DNA from 3 places in the Rhizobium sp. BK275 genome. Region 2 is predicted to be linked to each of the others. Evidence: riboswitches for the same ligand, from Rfam matches in the RefSeq annotation. Region 2 holds a riboswitch; each other region holds the start of a gene.

Region 1 (7,076 bases), on a different contig from region 2:
CTTTTCCGTCAGTGCCGTACCGTTGGCATCGAGGAGGATGCCATGATCGAACAGGAAAGTGCCGATCGCTTCGGCCTTGGCCGGATCGATGGTGCCGATCGCGCCTTTTTCGCTCCTGAGGTAATGCCCCTCGACGAGGGCCTTCTGCGATGCCTTGACAAGATCGGTGTTGAGCAGTGCGCCATTGCTGCCGGCAATCAAGAGGTCGCAGGCCTCGTCCGGATTGTCGACCGAATGGGCGTAACCCTTCAGTGTTGCCTGGATGAAGGCGCGGGCATTTTGCGGATTGTCTGCAAGATAGGTGTCGCTGGAAGCGATCGCAGTCGTCTGTTCGTCCGGAATACCGTAATCGCTGTAGCGCCAGCGGCCGACTTGTCGGTTCTCGAGTTGGGCGGCAATGCCTTCCCAGGTGTAGATTTCCAGCGTGAAGTCGACGGCGCCGTTGTCGAGCGCCTCATAGGCCGAAGTGCCGAGCGTGACATTCTGGAAGGTACCCTTGCCGCCGTCGTTGCGGATCATCGCGGAGACGAGCGCCTGCTCCCATGCGCCGCCGAAGCCACCATAGGTCTTACCATCAAGATCTCTAGGGCTCTTGATGTCGTCGCGGTCGCCCTTGAAGATCAGCCTGCCGGTTTCCGTCTGCACCACGGCGTAGACGAGCTTCACATCCGCGCCGGCGGCGCGCTGGGTGAAGGTTTCGATCTCCCCGCAGATGCCGAAATCGGCAACGCCGTTCGCGACCAGCGTGCCGGCGCTGGTATCGGCATAGGGCAGAATTTCGACATCGAGGCCGGCGGCTTCATAGAAGCCCTTCGCCTTGGCGACATAGATGCCGATATGATTGGTGTTCGGCGTCCAGTCGAGCGCGATGCGGACCTTTGCGGCGGACTGGGCGAAGGCGGTGCGGCCGGCAAGGCCTGCAGCCACGGCGGCAAAAAGGGTTTGTCGGCGGGTGAGAAGCATCAGGACCTCCTCAGGTTCTTTGCGGATGCAGCAGTGTTTGAAGGATTTCTGTTTCGATCGCCTGTGCGGCCGGGGAGCCGAGATCGGCAAGCGTGCGCGGTCTTGCCAGCGGCACCTCGAATTCCCTGACCACGGCCGCCGGGCGAGCGGAAAGCACATAGATGCGGTCGGACAAAAAGACCGCTTCGCGCACATCATGTGTAATCAGCAGCGCCGTCCAGCGATGATCTGTCCACATGCCTTGCAGCCATTCCTGCATCTGTGTGCGGGTCAGCGCGTCGAGCGCTCCGAAGGGCTCGTCGAGCAGCAGCATATCCTGCCGCTGGATCACAGTGCGCAGCAGGGCCGCACGCTGGCGCATGCCGCCCGAAAGGGCAGCGGGATAGTGGTTTTCGAAGCCGGCAAGGCCGAAGCGTTCGAAGAGAGGGGCAGCGACGGCGCGCGCTTGCCTGCGACGCATGCCATACACTTCGAGGCCGAGGATCGCATTGTCGATCACGCTTCGCCACGGCATCAACGCATCGCGCTGGGGCATGAAAGCGAAGGCATGCGCGGCCTGTGAGAGCGGAGTGCCGTTGAAGAGAATGTCGCCTTTATCGGCCAGCAGTGCCTGTGTCAGCAGCCTGAGGATCGTCGATTTGCCGGAACCGGAGGGGCCGACGATCGAAACGAATTCACCTCTGGCAATATGGAGAGAGATATCCTGCAGCACCTCCATGCCACCGAAGGACTTCGAGATGTTCTCAAGCTCCAGCATCCCGCTCATCGGCGTTTCTCCGCGGCGGATTGCCAGGGCATGGCGAGACGCTGGATCGCCAGTGTAAGGCCGAAGAGGCATAGCGTCAGAAGGGCGCTGAGAACGACGGCGGCGAGCACGAGATCCGGCCGGAAATTGTTCTTGGCGTTGAGGATGTAAATCCCCAGGCCACGGGAGGCGCCTGCATATTCGGCAAAGATCGCGCCGACCACGGCATAGGTGATCGATATGCGCAGACCCGCAAAGAAGAAGGGCATGGCGGAAGGGAGCCTTGCCAGGCAGAAGATGCGCCAGCGGCTCGCCTTCATGGAACTCAAAAGCTCGGCAATATCCCCGTCCGTCGATTCATAGCCCTGCAGCAGGGCGACCAGCAACGGAAAGAAGGTGACGAGCGCGACGAGCAGAAGTTTCGGCAGCAGCCCGAAACCGAACCAAAGCACGACCAGGGGCGCAATCGCGACCAGTGGCAGCGTCTGGCTGACGATGAAGAGCGGCAGCAGCGCGCGGCGCATGAAGGGTACGAAATCCATCAGCACCGACGAGACGAAGGCAAAGACCAGCGACAGGGCAAAACCGCCGAGCGTTGCGCTGAGCGTCGGCCAGGTATTGTCGAGCAGCGCCTGCCTGTTCAGCCAGCCCTGCGTCAGGACGCGTGAAGGCGAGGGCAGGATGGAGGGTTTGATGCCGGAGAGATCGACATAGAGTTCCCAGGCAGCCAGGAAGGCAAACACGGCAAGAATGGCAGGCAAGGCCCGCCTCAATGCCGTGAATGTCGAATCCGATTTCGATAAGGTCATCGCCGTCAAGCGTCTCAGGCTTTGCTCGGGCTGTTCGCGGAGACCGTGATATCCAGCGTCACGTGGCCTTCGGGATCGCCGAAGCGATAGAAGGCTTGGTGAATGGTCGCGAAGATCGCGCCGGCATCGCCGCGCAGCTTGGTGCAGAAATTCTTGGAGCGGTCGAATGTGCCCGAACGCTTCAGGAAATCGATGCAGCCATAGATCTCGTCCATATGCGTGCCCGTTCCCATAACATAGAGAGAAACCTGGGCTGCCGTCGCCTGGCCGGTCCGTTTCGTATCCCTGGCTGCCGTGATCGCCGCCTCGACGCGCTCGGCAAGCGGTTCGGACCGGCTAGAGGGCAGGCTGGCGCCGCAGATCGCATCATCCGGTTCGCCGGGGCAGCCACGCGAGATGGCGGCGGACAATACGCAGTGCTCGCCGCTTGCGGCAGCCGAAACGAACAGGTCGCGCATGGCGGCAAACAGCACGTCGGGCGGACCGACCATCAGCGTGGAGATATCGTCGGTTTCGATGCGAAGCCGATCGCGATAGGGCTCAAGAGCCTTGATCGCGTCAAGGATGATGCCGACGAAATTGCCGGACATCGGATACAGGGACACTTGCGCGCCGGAAAACACTTGGACCTCGCTCCGCTGGCATTACCCAGATCAGCTTTGAAGGGTCCGGAGGCATGCGCCTCACATCTCAGCCCCGGCAATTCGGAGCTCCCCCGTGAATTGTGGCGGAAACTATCACCGGGTTTGCGATACTGCAACCGCAAAATTCCTACCGGCTATACGGTCGGTATAAAGGTGATGGCTGTTTGGAAGCAACTGTTAGGTGTCAGAGGAGGGAAGCACCCGGACGGAGGCCCTGTCCGGGTGTCCAGCCGGTTCCGTACCTGCCAGAAACGGAACCGGATGTCGTTGTCTCAGGCGGCTACGCCGGCATAGGGAGTGTCGCTGCGGGCGGTGATCAGCGCCTCGGTCCACCATTGCAACTGGGCCATCATTCTCGATAGCCGGCGCAACGCATCCTGCGGATCCTGCAGCCGGCCTTCATTATCGAAACGACGCCAGGGGGAGTTGAAGCTCACCGCGTCGCAGATCGTGACGGCATGGAGTTCGGCGAAGACGAGGCGGAGCTGTTCAACTGCCCGTAATCCGGCGGAGACGCCGCCATAGCAGACAAAGGCAATCGGCTTGCCGTGCCAGGGCTCGATGAAGAGATCGATGAGGAATTTCAGTGAGGCGGTGAAACTGTGGTTATATTCCGGCGTGACGAGGATGAAGCCATCGGCCTGATGGAGCCTGTCCGCAAGCCGTCTTGCCTCCGGATGATGCGGCGCATGCTCTCGCGGCAACGAAAATGCCAGCGGATCGATGATGTCGATTTTGAATTGCGGAAAGCGGGCCAGCTCTCTTTCGAGCCATTTCACCACCCTGTCGCAGATGCGTCCCTCGCGCGTGCTGCCGTAGATGACGGCAAGCCTCATGGGTTTCTGCATGCATTGCTCCTTCTCGTATCGGCTTTACGGCCTCGGGAGCGCAGTCTATAGAACCTCAACTAACATTGAGGTCAATAGGCCATGCAGCAGAATTCGACATTCTCGTTGAGCAAGCTCCTGACGGTGGGTGAGGTGGCAGAGCGAAGCGGGCTTGCGGTTTCTGCCCTGCATTTCTACGAGACGAAGGGGCTGATCTCCAGCATCCGCACCCGCGGCAACCAGCGCCGCTACGGCCGCGATGTGCTACGGCGCCTCGGTATCATCAAAGTGGCGCAACGCGTCGGCATCCCACTTGCCGAAATCCAGACTGCCTTCGAAACCCTGCCGCAGAGCCGGACGCCGACAGTCGAGGATTGGCAGAGGCTGTCGGCGCTCTGGAAAGATGACCTCGATGCCCGCATCAAGCGACTGAGCCTGCTGCGCGACCATCTGACGAGCTGTATTGGCTGCGGTTGCCTCTCCATCGACGCCTGTCCGTTGCGCAATCCCTTCGACGTTCTCGGCAGGCAAGGCGCTGGTGCGCGGCTTCTGGATCCGGGTGCTTAGACCTTCGGGCTTTCTTTTGGCTGATGGCCGCATATGTTAGGCCCTGATAGTGCAAGCAGCGGGACCGGCCGCCCGCAAGGAGGAGAGCTTCGTGTTTCATCCCAAACTGTTCGAGAACCGCAATGTCGTCGTCACGGGGGGCGGCCGCGGTATCGGCCTGGAAATCGCCCGACAGTTTCTGGATTGCGGGGCGCGCGTACTCGTTCATACCGGGCGTGATGGGGAGCGCGAACTGCCGGATTTTCTGCTGACAGCCGAATCGGAGCGGCGGGCGCTGCTGCTGCCGGCCGATTTCCTGCATCCGGGCGGGGCCGCAAAGTTTGCGGAGGAGGCGCTTGAATTCTTCGATGCGGTGCATGTGCTGGTCAACAATGCCGGTACCATGCACGGTCGCTTTCTGGCCGGAGAGCTCACTGATGCCGAGTACGAGACCATCGTGCGTCTCAACCAGACGTCGGTGGTGGAGTTGACGCGCGCTCTGCTTCCGGCGCTGCGGGCGGCGCAAGGTGCTGCCATCGTCAACACGGTTTCGATTTCGGCGCTGACGGGCGGAAGCCCCGGTTCGGCGATCTATTCCGCATCGAAGGCTTTCGTTGCGACCTATTCGAAGGCGCTTGCCCGGGAGCTCGCACCTGACGGTATAAGGGTCAATTGCGTCTCGCCCGGAACGATCGATACCGATTTCCATGCACGCTATTCATCTCGCGAAAAACTGGAGCAAACTCGCAGGTCTATCCCGCTGCAGCGGCTTGGAACAGCGGAGGATTGCGCGCCTGCCTATCTCTTCCTGGCGGCTCCTTCACTCTCTGGCTACATCACAGGTCAAGTGCTGGAGATCAACGGTGGTCAGCTTATTTGCTGATTTGGTTGGACTTTTTTTGGTATTTCATGACATTTGACCAATTCGCTTCTGCGAATATGATAGTGTACTGATCTACATTATTACCTCCTTCCGAGAAGCAAATGCCATTGCCTAAACCGAAGCCGGGCATGACTGGCCAGGACTTGCAGAAGCTTGCTGACAAAGCCCACGAGGCGAGTGATCTCCTGAAGGCGCTAGCCCATCAGACCCGGTTGCTCATCCTTTGTATCCTGTCGGAAGGGGAAAAGACGGTCGGCGAAATCGAGGATATCCTGGGTATACAGCAGGCTATGGTGTCCCAGCAGCTTGCCCGGCTGAGGCTCGAAGGCCTCGTCAATACGCGGCGCGAAGGACGGCTCGTCTATTACAGCACGGGCAATGAAAGCGTTCTGGCTTTCCTCGAATCACTTTTCAGTCTCTTTCCGGTTGCCGAGAAAAGTTAGAGCCCACGGCTCTTGCGAAGCGGCGGACAAGCCGCAAAAATAGGCCTCATCCCGAACTCGGCGGGGAGGCCGGATGATCGACAAGCTGGAATTCTTCATTGCGCTCGCCAACGAAAAACATTTCGGCCGTGCGGCAGAGGAATGCGGCGTTTCCCAACCGACGCTTTCGGCCGCCATTCGCCAGCTTGAGGATCAACTCGGCGTCATGCTGGTGCAGCGCGGCTCTCGCTTTCAAGGATTGACGCCGGAAGGGCAGCGCGTGCTCGAATGGGCGCGTCGCATTGTCGGCGACACGCGCACCATGCGCGAGGAAATGCGCGCCGCCCGCAAAGGCCTCTCTGGCCATCTGCGTCTTGCTTCCATTCCGACCGCGCTCGCCATGTTGTCGCGAATCACAACGCCCTTCCAGGAGCGGCATCCCGATGTCACCTTCTCCATCGTCTCGCGCAATTCGCTGCAGGTGCTGAGCATGCTCGAAAATCTCGAGATCGATGCCGGCATCACCTATCTGGAAAACGAGCCGCTTGGGCGCGTCACCTCGGTGCCGCTTTATGCGGAGCGCTACAACCTGATCACCGCCGCCGGCAGTCCGCTCTCGGATCGCGAGAGTGTGACGTGGCGTGAAGTGGGCGATCTTCGGCTTTGCCTATTGACGGCCGACATGCAGAACCGGCGTATCATCAACCGACATTTGACCGAAGCCGGTGCAACAGTGCATCCGACGCTTGAATCCAACTCGATGATCGTGCTTTTTTCGCATGTACGGACCGGTCGCTGGGCGAGCATCATGCCTCGTAACGTCGCGAAATCATTTGGCTTTCCTGTAGAGATCCGCATGATCCCGATTGTCGAGCCGGAGGCGCACCATCTCGTCGGCCTGGTTGCTCCCTATCGTGAACCCTTCACGCCGCTTGTTTCCGCTTTGTTGCATGAAGCAAGAACACTCGTTGAAGACGCAGAACTTTGATAGGAAAAACCTATCGAGCAACGAGACTGCTTTATTGATTGCAGCCTGCTTCCCTGAGACAGTTCCGTAGAAATCGCAATGACATGGGGAGTTTTGCGGTTTTCAAGGAATGCGTAAGCCGAAGGGAGGCTGCTGATGAATATACGTATCGCCCAGGGCGATATCGTCGGGCGTATCCGTTCGATCGTTGCTGATCTTCGATCCCTCGAAGGCCCACTGCTCCCCATTCTGCACGAGGTCCAGGACCAG
Region 2 (7,076 bases):
CGTACTGGAGCGCACACGGATGGGCGAAGACACCGCCATCCTGTTCGTGTCCGACCACGGCGACATGCTGGGCGAACGCGGTCTCTGGTTCAAGATGTGCTTCTTCGACGGTTCCGCGCGCGTGCCACTGATGATATCGGCACCGGGCTGGCAGCCTGGCCTGATCGATCAGCCGGTCTCCACTCTTGATGTCACTCCGACGCTTGCCGGCCTTGCCGGGCTTGATATTTCTGCGATTGCCCACTGGACGGATGGCGAGGATCTGGCCCAACTCCTGGGCGGCAGCAAGGCACATGGTCCGGTCCTGATGGAATATGCCGCTGAAGGATCGATTGCACCGCTTGTGGCTATCCGCGCCGACCGTTTCAAATTGACGGTCTGCGAAAAGGATCCACCTTTGCTGTTTGATCTTCGGGCCGATCCCCACGAACTCTCCAATCTCGCAGGTGATCCAGCCCATGCGGAAACGCTGGACGCCCTGCTTTCTCAAGTCCATCTCCGTTGGAACCTGTCAGGCTTTGATGCGCAGATCCGCGAAAGTCAGGCCCGTCGGTGGGTCGTCTATCCCGCATTGCGGCAGGGGTCCTACTATCCGTGGGACTATCAGCCACTGCAGAAAGCCGCCGAGCGATATATGCGCAATCATATGGATCTGAACGTCTTGGAGGAGAACCAGCGATTTCCTCGCGGCGAATGACGGGCAGGAGGAATAATCGCGACACCCGGACACTGGCCCTTCGCCCCGGGCGATTTCGGCCCGACTTCGCTCCGGCGGTCGAAACTGGCGCAGTTCTAGCGCAATGCACCCCATCGTGCGTCCCATTCTACCCCCTCGGATAGTTCGATGAGGATCTCACTGGCCCCGTGCAGGTGGCTGCGGGCGATTTGAAGCGCGGCTGCCGGTTCCATCTCCTCGCCGGGAAAAACACTGTAGTCCCTACCCCGGCCAGTCACTTTGCGCACGAAGCCGCGGATCTCGTCACCGGAATGATAGAGCTTGATGACCATGTCGCCCGGCTTTTCCAGACCTTTTTGAAAGCGCCGATAAATAGCCAATATATCCTCCTGCGCACGGCCGTCAGCCGAGCAAGGTGAGCCAGCGGCCGGTTACGTTTGTTCAAACGTGCCGGTCAGTGAGGTTTCAGCGATCGTATGTTTCCGTGCCTCTCGCCACATCGCCTGGATGCCGGCCGAGGCCGGAATTGACAGAGCGGGGACGTCGAGTGCCGCCAGCCTGAAGTGATAGTGATGGACGCCGTGGCCTTTGGGTGGCTGTGGGCCGTCATAGCGGCCATTGCCGAAATCATTGTCGCAAAAACGCGGCCCTCCATTCGGTGCCATATTGCTGTTTTCCGGTAACGCGTTGCGATCGCCCGGTATATTGAAGACGCCCCAATGACGGAAGGTTCCATTTGGCGCATCGGGATCTTCAACGATAAGCGCAAAGCTGCGTGTCTCATCCGGCGCTCCGGCCCATTCAAGGCGCGGTGCTATGTTTTCGCCAAGCCGTGTGTGCTTGTTTGGAATTGTGGATCCGTCCGTGAATGCGGAACTCGTGAGTGTGAACGACATGAAGACCTCCTTCGGCCGTCAGGACCGGCAAATGCCTTCACCGGTCCACAATCTGAGGATTGTTTCAAACATGCAGGTCCAACATGGATCGGGCGCCAAAGTTCCAGCCTTGGCCACGTTTGACCGGCGCATGTGGAACCTTTTCCGGCAGCTGTGGTTCGAATTGTAAGAGGCATACCCTTACCAACGACATGAAAGGGAAAGTGGTGCGCGGGGGTCCGCATTCGTCTCTCCGGCGGTCCCGAGATCCTGAAAATCGAGACGTGACGACGAACAGCGTCTCAAGCGTATCACTCGCACCGGTGCGGACGCGTTAGCCTTTCGATCCAGGCGGCGCTGTCGACGATCAGATAGAAGGGATCGAGCTTCACGCGAATACTGCCTTTCCAATCACGGGTGTCGACGGAACCGCCATGTCGCGCGGCTCCAGCATGCCGGCGCCGAATGCCTGTCGGCCGGCCTCAATTGCCCCAGCGAAGGCTTCCGCCATTGCCGCGGGGTCACCCGCGCCGGCAACCGCGGTGTTGAGAAGGACCGCATCGAAACCCAGCTCCATCACGGTCGTTGCATGCGACGGACGGCCGATGCCTGCGTCGACGATCAGCGGCACGTCGGGAAAATGTGCGCGCATGGATCGAAGGGCCGTAAGATTGAGCGGCCCTGAAGCGGTGCCGATCGGGGCGCACCAGGGCATCAGCACCTTGCATCCTGCTTCCAGGAGGCGCTCCGCCACTATCAGATCGTCGGTCGTATAGGGAAAGACCTCAAAGCCGTCAGCGGCGAGAATGCGCGCCGCCTCCACAAGGGCGAAGACATCCGGCTGCAGCGTATCGTGATTGCCGGTCACCTCCAGCTTGATCCAATTGGTCTGAAACACCTCGCGCGCCATCTTGGCCGTCAGCACGGCCTCGGATACACCGTGGCAGCCGGCCGTGTTGGGAAGAACGCGGACACCAAGCGCCCGGATCATATCGAAAAATGCGCCGCCATTGCGCCCGCCGGCCATTTCGCGCCGTAGCGACACGGTGACGATCTCCGTCCTGGACCGCTTGACAGCCTCGGCCAGGATGTCTGGCGAGGGGTAACGCGCTGTTCCGAGCAGGAGGCGCGACCCGAGCTGGGTTCCGTAGAGATCAAGCATGGGTCAGCCTCCCTGCATCGGGGCCAGGATCTCGATCCTGTCATTGTCGTTCAGAAGGTGATCGTCGCGATCCTCGCGATGAATGAGCTCGCCGTTGACGGCGGTTGCCAGCCACTCGCCCTCATAATCGAGTGCCGCCAGAAGCTGCGACAGCGTGGTTGCGACAATTGTCTCGGGTTCGCCGTTTATGATCAGGTGCATCAGGGGCTCCTTTGCTTCGTCTGTCCGGAAAAGACCAGATCCGCGGCTTCAGCCGCCATCGCTGGCGCCAGCAGAAAACCGTGGCGATAAAGGCCGTTGAGGATGATGATATTGCCCTCCCGCATCACGCGGGGAAAGTTGTCTGGAAAGGCAGGGCGGATGCCGGCGCCGGTTTCGACAATCGCAGCATCGGCAAAAGCAGGATGCAGTGCATAGGCGGCATTCAGCAGTTCCATCAGCGAGCGGGCGGTGATCGGCCCTTGGAATTCCGTTTCGATCATCGTCGCGCCGACCATGAACAGGCCTTTACCGCGCGGCACGATATAGACGGGAAAACGCGGATGCAGCAGGCGGACGGGCCGCGCGAGGGTGACCTCCTCAGTCTGCAGATAGAGCATTTCGCCCCGCACACAACGCAACTCCTCGCACTGGCCGATCTGGCCCACCCCGGTGCAATCGACGATTTCCGCGAATTCACCGTCATCGGCGATCTCTTCGGCAAAAGTGACGCCCTTTGCCGACAGATCATCTTTCAATGCGTGCAATACTTCGCGGGGATTGAGGTGCGCTTCCTGCGGAAAGAACAGGCCGTGCCTGAAGCGACCGGCGAGAGAAGGTTCGAGGGTGGCGATTTCGCGTTCCTCAACCCAACGATAGCCGGTCGTGCGGCCGGCGAAGCGCTTCAGCTCGCTCTCATCGCGGTTCGGTGCGACGACAAGCGTTCCCTTGCGGACGATCTTGCCCGGCGAAATCGCTTCCCATCGATCAGCGGAATCGCGGCCGCGTTCGAGTACGGCTTCATCGGCACTTTCCCGCTCGCACCATGGTGCCAGCATGCCGCCGGCAAGCCAGGAGGCTGCCCGGCTGAAAGTCTGACTGGGATCTGAGATCGTGACCTCAGCGCCGCGCCGAAACAGCTCGTGAGCGACCGTGAGGCCGGCGACGCCGCCCCCTTTGACGAGGACGCGCATGTCACTCGGCCGGATGCGCGCTGCCGTTGATCGGCATATAGAGATCGCCGCCTTCTCGATATTTCGCCGCCATCGCGTCCAGCCCCTCCTTCTGCGCCTCCGCGCGGATGTCATGCGAAATCCGCATGGAGCAGAATTTCGGGCCACACATCGAGCAGAAATGCGCAACTTTATGGGCTTCCTTCGGCAAGGTCTCGTCATGGAAACTGCGGGCGGTATCGGGATCGAGCGACAGGTTGAATTGGTCCTCCCAACGGAATTCGAAGCGGGCGCGAGATAACGCATCGTCGCGGACACGCGCCGCTGGATGTCCCTTGGCGAGGTCTGCCGCGTGGGCGGCGATCTTGTAGGTGATGACACCCGTCTTGACGTCGTTGCGGTCGGGTAGGCCGAGATGCTCCTTCGGGGTGACGTAGCAGAGCATGGCAGTACCGAACCAGCCGATCATCGCCGCACCGATCCCCGAGGTGATATGATCGTAGCCCGGCGCGATATCGGTCGTCAGCGGCCCGAGCGTGTAGAAGGGCGCTTCGCCGCAGACGGCAAGCTGCTTGTCCATGTTTTCCTTGATCTTGTGCATCGGAACATGGCCAGGCCCTTCGATCATCGCCTGACAGTCTTTTGCCCAGGCGATCTTCGTCAGCTCGCCAAGCGTTTCGAGCTCGGCAAACTGCGCTGCGTCGTTGGCATCGGCAATCGAGCCGGGGCGCAGGCCGTCGCCGAGCGAGAAGGAGACGTCATAGGCGCGGCAGATGTCGCAGATTTCCTCGAAATGCTCATAAAGAAAGCTCTCGCGATGATGATGCAGGCACCACTTCGCCATGATCGAGCCGCCGCGCGAGACAATGCCGGTGACGCGGTTGACAGTCAGCGGGATGTAATGCAGCCGCACGCCGGCATGGATGGTGAAATAATCGACCCCCTGCTCGGCCTGCTCGATCAGCGTGTCGCGATAGACCTCCCAAGAGAGGTTCTCGGCGATCCCATCGACCTTCTCCAGCGCCTGATAGAGCGGTACCGTGCCGATCGGAAGCGGCGAGTTGCGGATGATCCACTCGCGGATGTTGTGAATGTTGCGGCCGGTCGACAGGTCCATGACGGTGTCGGCGCCCCAGCGAGCCGCCCAAACCATCTTCTCGACTTCCTCTGCCATAGAGGAGGTGACGGCGGAATTGCCGATATTGGCATTGATCTTCACCAGGAAATTCCGGCCGATGATCATCGGCTCGCTTTCCGGGTGATTGATATTGGCCGGGATGATCGCGCGGCCGGCTGCGACCTCCTGACGGACGAATTCCGGGGTCACATGATCCGGAATATGGGCGCCGAAACTTTCGCCATCGCGAATTATGGCTTCGACCTTCGCTTTGCGGCCAAGGTTTTCGCGGATGGCGATGAACTCCATTTCCGGCGTGATGATGCCGGCGCGCGCATAGGCAAGCTGGGTGACCGCCTTGCCGTCTCTGGCACGTAGCGGCTGACGTTTGGCAGGAAATTGCGGTGTCAACCGCTCGCCGGTAACAAAGCCATTGTCTTCGGGGCGCAGATGGCGGCCTTCATAGGCCTCGACATCGCCGCGCGCGAGTACCCAGTTGCGGCGAAGCTGTGACAGGCCCCGCTCGATGCGGATATCTGCTCCGTCGGCGGTATAAGGGCCGGAGGAATCGTAGACGACAACAGGCGGCTCGCCCGATGTCGGATGCACGCTGATCTCGCGCATCGGCACGCGGATGTCGGCGTGAATATCCCCCGCGACATGGACTTTCCGCGACGCCGGCAGCGGGCCGGTGGTAACGGTCGGAGTGAGGTTTTTTGCGGCAATGGTCATGGTTTGAGGCTCCAAGTTGGTGTTGGAGACCCAGTCAATCAGCCGGAATGATGGAAAGACGCCGGCATGGATTCTACGCGTGAATCCAAAGTCTTCGAGCGCTTGCACCGTCCCTACGCCAGTATGAACTGGATCAGGTTCAACGGGTCACTGCGCCCACAATCGGCAAAGCCGTATTGCCTAGCAGTATCTCAGCCCCTTGCCGGGACACCCCTGGTGAATGTCGCAAAGACTATGTGCTCGGCCGAGTTCATGTCAACCCGGAACTGCGGAACTTCGGGCAAACCAGCACGCAGGGTGAACCGCACCGAGCTTGCCCTGAGAGCAATAATATACGACAAGCGCGATCCGCATAACGCAACCCGGAAGCCTTTCGGCGCCCCTCTAATGAAGGGCGATTAATACGAACGCGCGTGGGACGCACGACCAGACACGACACGAGGTTTAGGAACGTTCTCTGCCAGCCAAAGAGGCTCTATCCAACCTCCAGCTCATGCAAACACATGCCAGCACCAGAGCGTGCTGGCTAAGGCCGGTCGTTGTTTCCCATTCGCTCCCGGTAGATCGGGTTGATCGCGCGACAGCTGATCGCTAGATTGCCGGCGCGATTAAACCGCAAGCACACGAGGATTCTCATGCCGACTGGCAAAGTAAAGTTTTTCAACAACGACAAGGGTTTCGGCTTTATCACGCCTGACGACGGCGGAGCTGATGTTTTCGTGCACGTATCCGCATTGCAATACGGTGGTACACTGAAGGAAGGCCAGAACGTGTCCTTCGATATCGGCCAGGATCGGAAGACAGGCAAGTCAAAGGCCGAAAACGTCAGACCGCTCTAAACCGCACGGGATCTCCTTTTCGACAATCAGAATTCATCGCAGGGCGCTCATCGAGGGCGCCCCGCTCTTTCAATCCCATTCAACCAAGTCGAATGGGCCGCCAGGAAGCAGCCCAGTTAGTGCTTGGTAACGCCTGTGGCAATCTTAGTTGACTTCGGCGGCGGAGCCGTCGTCGGAACGCTCTGGGCGCCGCCCTTGGACTTGCCTGCTGCTTTTACCTTAGGGGCTACGTCCGCCTCCCCAGCCTTCTTCGACCGGGGTTTCTTGACCGGCTGACCACCGGTCTCGGTGCTCGCGGCGATTTCCTGAAACGCCTGCAGCCAGTGCTTCATGTCCTCCCCGTGAGGCCGACCCTCCTGCTCCCAGATCTCATAGGCGCGTTGTCTGAGACGGTCTTCGTTCATTGCCATCCGTTCCTCCCTGAGCTAGACCTTAAGACCACTGACATGGTGCGGCACATATCAGAGGCAAGTGCCACCGCGTATTTCCGGCAACGAATAATTGGCAGCACGGTCATGCCTCCG
Region 3 (7,076 bases), on a different contig from region 2:
TCATCAATATCACCGAAAGCTTCCAGGATTCCTTCGGTATCGTCGACGTCATGACCCAGGGCGGTCCGGCGCGCGCTACGGATCTCATGGTCTACAAGATCTATTTCGACGGCTTCAGGGGCCTCGATTATTCGGGTGCCGCAGCCCAATCCATGATCCTGATGGGGCTCGTCATCCTGCTCACCATTTTCCAGTTCCGCTTCATCGAGCGGCGCGTGCACTACAAGTGAGGTCGCAAACATGATCGAACGCACGCCAATATTCAATTTCGTCTGCTACACCCTGCTCGCACTCGGCCTGGTGATCGCACTCCTGCCTTTCCTGATCGTCGTCGTCGCATCGACGCTCGATCTCGAGACCGTCAACCGCGTGCCGCTGCCGCTCACTCCGAGCAGCCATTTCTGGGAGAACGTGCAGACCGCCTGGGTCCGCGCCGATCTCGGCAACAAGCTGTTTCACAGCGTCATCTTCGCTGCCACGGTCGGCGCCGGCAAGGTCTTGCTCTCGGCCATGGCCGCCTTTTCGATCGTCTATTTCCGCTTCCGCGGCCGCTATCTGATCTTCTGGATTATCTTCATCACGCTGATGCTGCCGCTGGAAGTGCGCATCGTGCCGACCTATTCGATCGCTGCCAATGCGCTTCAGCCCTTCCAAACGATCCTCGATGTCACCGGCATCAGCTGGGTGATCGCGCAGGTTACCGGCATCCAGGTCAAGCTCGAATGGGGTCTTCTGAATTCCTATCCGGGTCTCGTGCTGCCGATGGTCGCCACCGCGACCGGTACCTTCCTCTACCGCCAATTCTACCTGACGGTTCCCGATGAGCTTGCCGAAGCATCGAAGATGGACGGCTCAGGTGCGGTCCGCTTTTTCTGGGACGTGCTGTTGCCGCTGTCGCGCCCGAACATGATTGCACTTTTCACCATCATGTTCGTCTGGGCCTGGAACCAGTATCTATGGCCGCTGCTGATCACCACCGATCCGAAGTTCGGCATTGCCGTCACGCAGCTCAAGACACTCATTCCCTCCGAATTCGGCCTGCCCGACTGGAACGTCGCGATGGCCGGAACATTGATCATCATGTCGCCGCCGCTGATCCTCGTCATCCTGATGCAGCGTTGGTTCGTGCGCGGCCTTATCTCCACCGAGAAGTGAAAGGAACAGACCCTTGGCACCGATCTCCATCCGTGGCGTGAAGAAAAGCTATGGCAAGAACGCCGTCGTTCACGGCGTCGATCTCGAAATCCAGTCGGGCGAATTCATCGTCATCCTCGGTCCGTCCGGCTGCGGCAAGTCTACGCTCTTGCGCATGATTGCCGGCCTGGAAGAAATCTCCGGCGGCGAAATCGCCATCGACGGTCGCGTGGTCAACCAGCTCGAGCCGCGCGAACGCGGCTGCGCCATGGTCTTCCAGAACTACGCGCTCTATCCGCACATGAGTGTCGCCGAAAACATCGGCTATGCGCTGAAAGTTTCCGGTGTGCCGAAGGCCGAGCGTGACCGTCGCATCGTCGAAGTCGCCAAGGCACTCAGCCTCGAACCCTTCCTCGAGCGTCGTCCGGCAGCGCTCTCGGGCGGTCAGCGCCAGCGCGTTGCCATGGGCCGCGCCATGATCCGTGAGCCGAAGGTTTTCCTCTTCGACGAGCCGCTCTCCAACCTCGACGCCAAGCTGCGCATCGCCATGCGTGCGGAAATCCGCCGCCTGCATCGCCGCCTCGGCGCTACCTCGATCTTCGTGACCCATGACCAGAACGAGGCCATGACGCTCGCCGACCGTATCATCGTCATGAACTCCGGTTATGTCGAACAGGTTGGCACGCCGGAAGAAGTCTATCACTATCCGGCAAGCCGTTTCGTTGCCGGCTTCGTCGGGACGCCGGCACTGAACCTGCTGGAAGGCCGCGTCAACGAAAACGGTGTCTTCATCTATGATGAAGGCCGTATGGTCGCCCTTCCCACCGAACGCGGCAAACAGCTTGCCGGCCAGCGCGTCGTTCTCGGCGTGCGCGCCGAAGCCGCCCGCCTCGTCTCTCCGGATGCGCCGGGCGCTCTCGTTGCGACCGCCGACTTCATCGAAGAGCTCGGCGCTAGCCGCGTCGTGCATGCTGATTTCGATGGCCTGCCTTTCGCCGTTGCCATGACCGGTTCGGTCTCACTGAAGACGGGCGACCGCATCGGCATCGCGATCGACCAGGATTCGATCCATCTCTATTCGGCCGACACCGGCGCAGTCCTCGTTGCCCCGGCTCGCACGGGCGCTGCCACCGTCGACGCCTGAGCCTGGCAGAGATGACGAGCTTTTCTGATCTCGCCACCGGCGATCGCAATCTCGTTGCGGTCGCCGTGGAGGTGCTTGCCGTTCCCTCGGCCGCCTTTTTCGATGAGGCGCGATCCGCGGACATGACGCAGGCTGAACATGACAGGCTCGCAGCAATCCTGCCGTCGCTTGCGACCATCGAAGTGGCGAAGATCTCCGGCGGCAGCGTTATTGGCAACAGTTTCGTCGTCGCGGCGTGGAATGCCGAGCGGCTGAAGTATCATGCCTCCTCCGTTGAACTCGTGCGCCAGAGCGCCGCCGATATCCTGCTTCTGACCGAGGCCGATCTCGGCACGGCGCGCGCTGGCAATCGTCATACGGTTGCCGATCTCGCTCGTGATCTCGGCATGTCCTATGTTTTCGGCGTGGAATTCGTGGAACTCGGTCTTGGAAATTCCCATGAGCGCGAACGGCATAAGGGGCAGACGAATTCGGTCGGCTTCCATGGCAATGGGCTGCTTTCCCGCCTGCCCTTGCAGGATGCGGCACTGATCCGTCTCGATGACGGCGGCACATGGTGGACGGATGCGAAAGACGGCCAAGGCCGCATCGGCGGACGCATGGCGATTGCCGCGAAGGTCGAAACCGCATTCGGACCGATCCTTGCCGTCAGCGTCCATCTGGAAAGCAAGACCGATGTCGAGGATCGCGCCAAGCAGACGAAGCGGTTGATTGAGGCCGTCGAAAGGCTCGCCGGCGACCTGCCCGTCGTGATCGGCGGCGATTTCAATACCAATATGCTTCCCAGTGGCCCACGCGAGCCGCGAGCACTTGAGCCTCTTTTCGGCCTGCTTGCTGAAGCCGGTTACCATTGGGAAACGGGCAATGATTTCGCGCATACGCGACGCGCCGGCCCGGACGGCGTGCCACAGCCGCCTTTCGCCCGGCTCGACTGGCTGTTCACGCGCGGCCTTGCGGTGAGCGATGCCGTGACCGTTCCGGCTGTCGATGCCGATGGCGCCGCGATCTCGGACCACGAACTGATCAAGGCGCGGTTCTCCGCACCGTGATCAGGCGCTTGCGAAGCGTCTCGAGCCGATTCAGCGCTTCGTCCCTTCACGCCCGCGGCCCTTTGGTCCACTTCTACGTCCTCGCCGCCACGAGCCCTTTGAGCCTCAGGACTTGGCTGATGAGACGACAATGGCAAAGCAGCCGCCCGGGCAACAAGGTTGGTGTCGAGGCTATCTATCTTCCCAGACCATTGGGTAAAGATGTCGTGAAAGTGAGAAAGCGAACGCCTATATAGATGCCGAATCTTTTTGAAAGGAACCCCATTATGACTATCAATGGAAGCCTGCTCGTTGCGGGATCGGAAAAGCGCGGCACGCGCGGCGAGCTTTATGGCGTCGAGGCAGCCACCGGCACGGCTTTGCCCGTTTCGTTCGGTGGCGCCTCCGCAGAAGACGTCGAAGAGGCGACTAAGCTCGCATGGGAGGCCTTCGCCTCCTACCGGGAAACCGACCTGGAAACGCGGGCCGCCTTTCTTGAAACGATTGCCAGTGAGATCGAAGCGATCGGCGATGAGCTGATCGTGCGGGCGATGGCGGAAACTGGACTTCCGCGCGGACGTCTCGAGGGGGAGCGCGCTCGCACGATGGGACAGCTTCGGCTGTTTGCAAGGGAGGTTCGCGAAGGCCGGTTCCAGGAGCTTCGTTTCGACGGCGCGGATCCCTCCCGTAAGCCGGTTCCGAAGCCCGATCTGCGCCTGCGCAACATTCCCCTCGGCCCCGTTGCGGTTTTCGGTGCATCGAACTTCCCGCTCGCCTTCTCGGTGGCCGGCGGCGACACAGCGTCTGCTCTGGCTGCCGGATGCCCTGTTGTCGTCAAGGCCCACTCCGCTCATCCGGGCACGTCGGAACTGGTAGGCCGGGCCGTACAGCGTGCCGTCGCCAAGGCCGGCCTGCATGTTGGCACCTTCGCGCTTCTCTTCGATACCGGCTTCGAAGTTGGACAGAAGCTCGTCGCCGATGCAAGAATTCGGGCAGTTGGCTTCACCGGTTCGCGCCGCGGCGGCACGGCGCTGATGAAGATCGCTTCCGAGCGCAAGCAGCCGATCCCGGTCTATGCCGAAATGAGCAGCATCAACCCGGTCATCTTCTTCCCCAACGCGCTGAAAAGCCGCGCGGCGGAGATTGCAACGACTTTCGTAAACTCGCTTGTCCTCGGTGCCGGACAGTTCTGCACCAATCCCGGCCTCATTCTCGCCGTCGACAGCGAAGGCCTGGACACCTTCATTGCCAAGGCGCGGGAGCTTCTCCCCGATGTCAGCGCCCAGACGATGCTGACAGGCTCCATCGCCAAGGCATTCTGCGATGGCGTTGCCCGGCTGGAGAAGCATCCCGAAGTCCGGCTCGTTGCCAATGGCAAGCCCGGCAGCGAATTCGAAGGCGCGGCCGCTCTCTTCGAGACGACGGCTGCGGCATTCCTCGCGCATCACGAGCTGCAGGACGAGGTCTTCGGTGCGGCCGGCCTTATCGTGCGGTGCCGCGATCTCACAGAACTCGAACGCGTCCTCGATGGCCTCGAAGGGCAGCTGACCGTCGCCCTCCACATCGCCAGCGAAGACGAGCCGGAAGCAAAGCGCCTCGTTCCCAAGCTGGAAATGCTCGCCGGACGCCTGCTCGTGAACGGCTTCGGAACCGGTGTCGAGGTCTCGCCCGCCATGGTGCATGGCGGCCCCTACCCGGCAACCGCCGACGGCAGGTCGACATCGGTCGGGACGCTGGCGATCTACAGGTTCCTGCGGCCAGTTTCCTATCAGGATTTCACCGCAAACCTGCTTCCAGCGCCGCTGCGTTGATTGGATCGGGGCTTGCCAAGCTCAAAACGCGGGGTCTTTTAAGGAGACCATACGAGAAGTTGGCAAGCTCCAACCCAGAACGATGGTGCCGGGAGTGATCCTCCTTCACAGAACCGTTATTTTGCCAGTGACAGCGGCACCATTCTCTGCAAGAAAGAGTGCCGTTGAGAGACAGGGGCGCCCATTCGCAAGAATGGGCTGAGAAGCACCCTTCGAACCTGAACCGGATAATGCCGGCGGAGGGAGTCGCTCGGGTCGCCATCTGCTTCATCGCATGATCGTTCCCGCGCCTGCCCCGCCTGAAAGGGGTACTATGGAGAACAAGACACCCGGAGCACTGTTGACGGCGATGCGGGCGAAGCCACCGCTCGTACAGTGCATCACCAATTATGTCGCCATGAACATCGCCGCCAATGTGGTGCTTGCGGCCGGGGCGTCGCCTGCCATGGTTCACGCCGCCGAGGAGGCCGGAGAATTTGCTGCGATCGCTGGCGCCTTGACCGTCAATATCGGCACGCTCTCCACCCAATGGATCGACGGCATGCAGGCAGCGGCAACGGCTGCGAACGCAGGCGGCAGGCCGTGGGTTCTCGATCCGGTCGCCCATTACGCGACTTCCTTCCGCCGCAAGGCGGTTGCCGATCTGCTGGCGCTTCGCCCGACGATCATTCGCGGCAATGCCTCGGAAATCATCGCACTTGCCGGCGGCGAAAGCCGTGGCCAGGGCGTCGACAGCCGTGACCCCGTTGAGCGGGCCGAGGCTTCTGCCCGGTTGCTCGCTGAACGGTATGGCGCAGTCGTCGCTGTCACCGGGGTCGTTGATTTCGTGACTGACGGCGCACAAGCGCTGCGCATCGAAGGCGGTTCGCCGCTAATGCCGCAGGTCACCGCACTCGGCTGCTCGCTGACCTGCCTCACCGGCGCCTTTGCCGCAACCATTGTCGACGATCCCTTTGCAGGCACAGTTGCGGCACTCGCCACCTTCGCGGTTGCCGGCGAAGAGGCGGCGAAAGATGCAGCCGGCCCGGGCTCCTTCTCCTGGCGCTTCCTCGATGCGCTCGCCGCGCTTGATGGCTCGACACTGGATGCAAGAACCAGGATCAATGCCGCATGAAACGCTTTGACCTCTCCCTCTATCTGGTCCTGGATCCCGATCTTTGCGCCGGTATCGGCATGGCCGAGACGACGCGGCTTGCCGTCGCAGGCGGCGCGACCATGGTGCAGCTTCGCGACAAGCACGGCGGAACGGCAAGAATGGTGGAAACCGGTCTTGTCCTGAAAGAGATACTGAAAGGCACAGGCGCGCTGCTGATTGTCAATGACGATGTGGAAGCGGCCGTTGCAATCGGCGCCGACGGGCTGCATATCGGACAGGACGATACGGGGCCAGCCGCCGCACGTTCGATGATCGGCCCGGACATGATCCTTGGCCTGTCGGTGGAAACCGAAGCTCTGGCAGCGGCAATCGACCCTGGTATCGTCGATTATGCCGGTATCGGACCGGTCTTTGCCACCCAAACCAAGACGGACCACAAGCAGCCGATCGGTTTTGACGGGCTGGCGAGACTGGTGAAGGCTGCACCCGTTCCAACGGTTGCGATCGGCGGCCTGAAAAGCGAGCATGTCGCTTCCGTCTTTGCGGCAGGCGCCGATGGGCTTGCCGTCGTCTCGGCGATCTGCGGCACGCCTGATCCGAAGGCCGCGACGCTTCGCATTGCCGATCAAATCAGAAAGGTGAGCCGATGATCCGCAACGTTTTGTCCATTGCCGGCTCCGACCCCTCAGGCGGCGCTGGCATCCAGGCCGATCTCAAGGCTTTTTCGGCCCGTGGCGTTTATGGCATGGCGGCGCTGACGGCATTGACGGCGCAGAACACGCTGGGTGTGACCGGCGTGCATCTCGTGCCGCCGCATTTCGTCGCCCAGCAGATCAAGGCCGTCTTTGCCGATGTCCGCGTCG

The links. Region 2 has a riboswitch for thiamine pyrophosphate ahead of thiC (phosphomethylpyrimidine synthase ThiC). Riboswitches for the same ligand answer to the same signal wherever they lie in the genome.
Region 1: it holds a riboswitch for thiamine pyrophosphate, as region 2 does, so the genes downstream of both, FHT82_RS19495 (YkoF family thiamine/hydroxymethylpyrimidine-binding protein) here and thiC (phosphomethylpyrimidine synthase ThiC) in region 2, are expected to answer to the same signal.
Region 3: it holds a riboswitch for thiamine pyrophosphate, as region 2 does, so the genes downstream of both, thiM (hydroxyethylthiazole kinase) here and thiC (phosphomethylpyrimidine synthase ThiC) in region 2, are expected to answer to the same signal.

Annotation. Positions count from the first base shown of each region.
Region 1 covers NZ_JACHZL010000006.1:109,837-116,912, reverse strand. The annotation lists gene FHT82_RS19510 (ABC transporter substrate-binding protein) at 1-966, opposite strand, end outside; gene FHT82_RS19505 (ABC transporter ATP-binding protein) at 974-1,729, opposite strand; gene FHT82_RS19500 (ABC transporter permease) at 1,726-2,517, opposite strand; gene FHT82_RS19495 (YkoF family thiamine/hydroxymethylpyrimidine-binding protein) at 2,532-3,140, opposite strand; TPP riboswitch at 3,130-3,244, opposite strand; gene FHT82_RS19490 (NAD(P)H-dependent oxidoreductase) at 3,434-4,009, opposite strand; gene soxR (redox-sensitive transcriptional activator SoxR) at 4,091-4,555, shown strand; gene FHT82_RS19480 (SDR family oxidoreductase) at 4,647-5,417, shown strand; gene FHT82_RS19475 (metalloregulator ArsR/SmtB family transcription factor) at 5,519-5,860, shown strand; gene FHT82_RS19470 (LysR family transcriptional regulator) at 5,934-6,827, shown strand; gene FHT82_RS19465 (formate dehydrogenase subunit gamma) at 6,963-7,076, shown strand, end outside.
Region 2 covers NZ_JACHZL010000001.1:45,354-52,429, forward strand. The annotation lists gene betC (choline-sulfatase) at 1-697, shown strand, start outside; gene FHT82_RS00195 (hypothetical protein) at 793-1,056, opposite strand; gene FHT82_RS00200 (YbhB/YbcL family Raf kinase inhibitor-like protein) at 1,108-1,572, opposite strand; gene FHT82_RS00205 (thiazole synthase) at 1,940-2,713, opposite strand; gene thiS (sulfur carrier protein ThiS) at 2,717-2,914, opposite strand; gene thiO (glycine oxidase ThiO) at 2,914-3,885, opposite strand; gene thiC (phosphomethylpyrimidine synthase ThiC) at 3,887-5,713, opposite strand; TPP riboswitch at 5,806-5,938, opposite strand; gene FHT82_RS00225 (cold-shock protein) at 6,349-6,552, shown strand; gene FHT82_RS00230 (DUF2934 domain-containing protein) at 6,669-6,962, opposite strand.
Region 3 covers NZ_JACHZL010000005.1:302,872-309,947, forward strand. The annotation lists gene FHT82_RS17790 (sugar ABC transporter permease) at 1-230, shown strand, start outside; gene FHT82_RS17795 (ABC transporter permease subunit) at 241-1,155, shown strand; gene ugpC (sn-glycerol-3-phosphate ABC transporter ATP-binding protein UgpC) at 1,169-2,278, shown strand; gene FHT82_RS17805 (endonuclease/exonuclease/phosphatase family protein) at 2,290-3,327, shown strand; gene FHT82_RS17810 (aldehyde dehydrogenase (NADP(+))) at 3,594-5,117, shown strand; TPP riboswitch at 5,281-5,379, shown strand; gene thiM (hydroxyethylthiazole kinase) at 5,431-6,231, shown strand; gene thiE (thiamine phosphate synthase) at 6,228-6,863, shown strand; gene thiD (bifunctional hydroxymethylpyrimidine kinase/phosphomethylpyrimidine kinase) at 6,860-7,076, shown strand, end outside.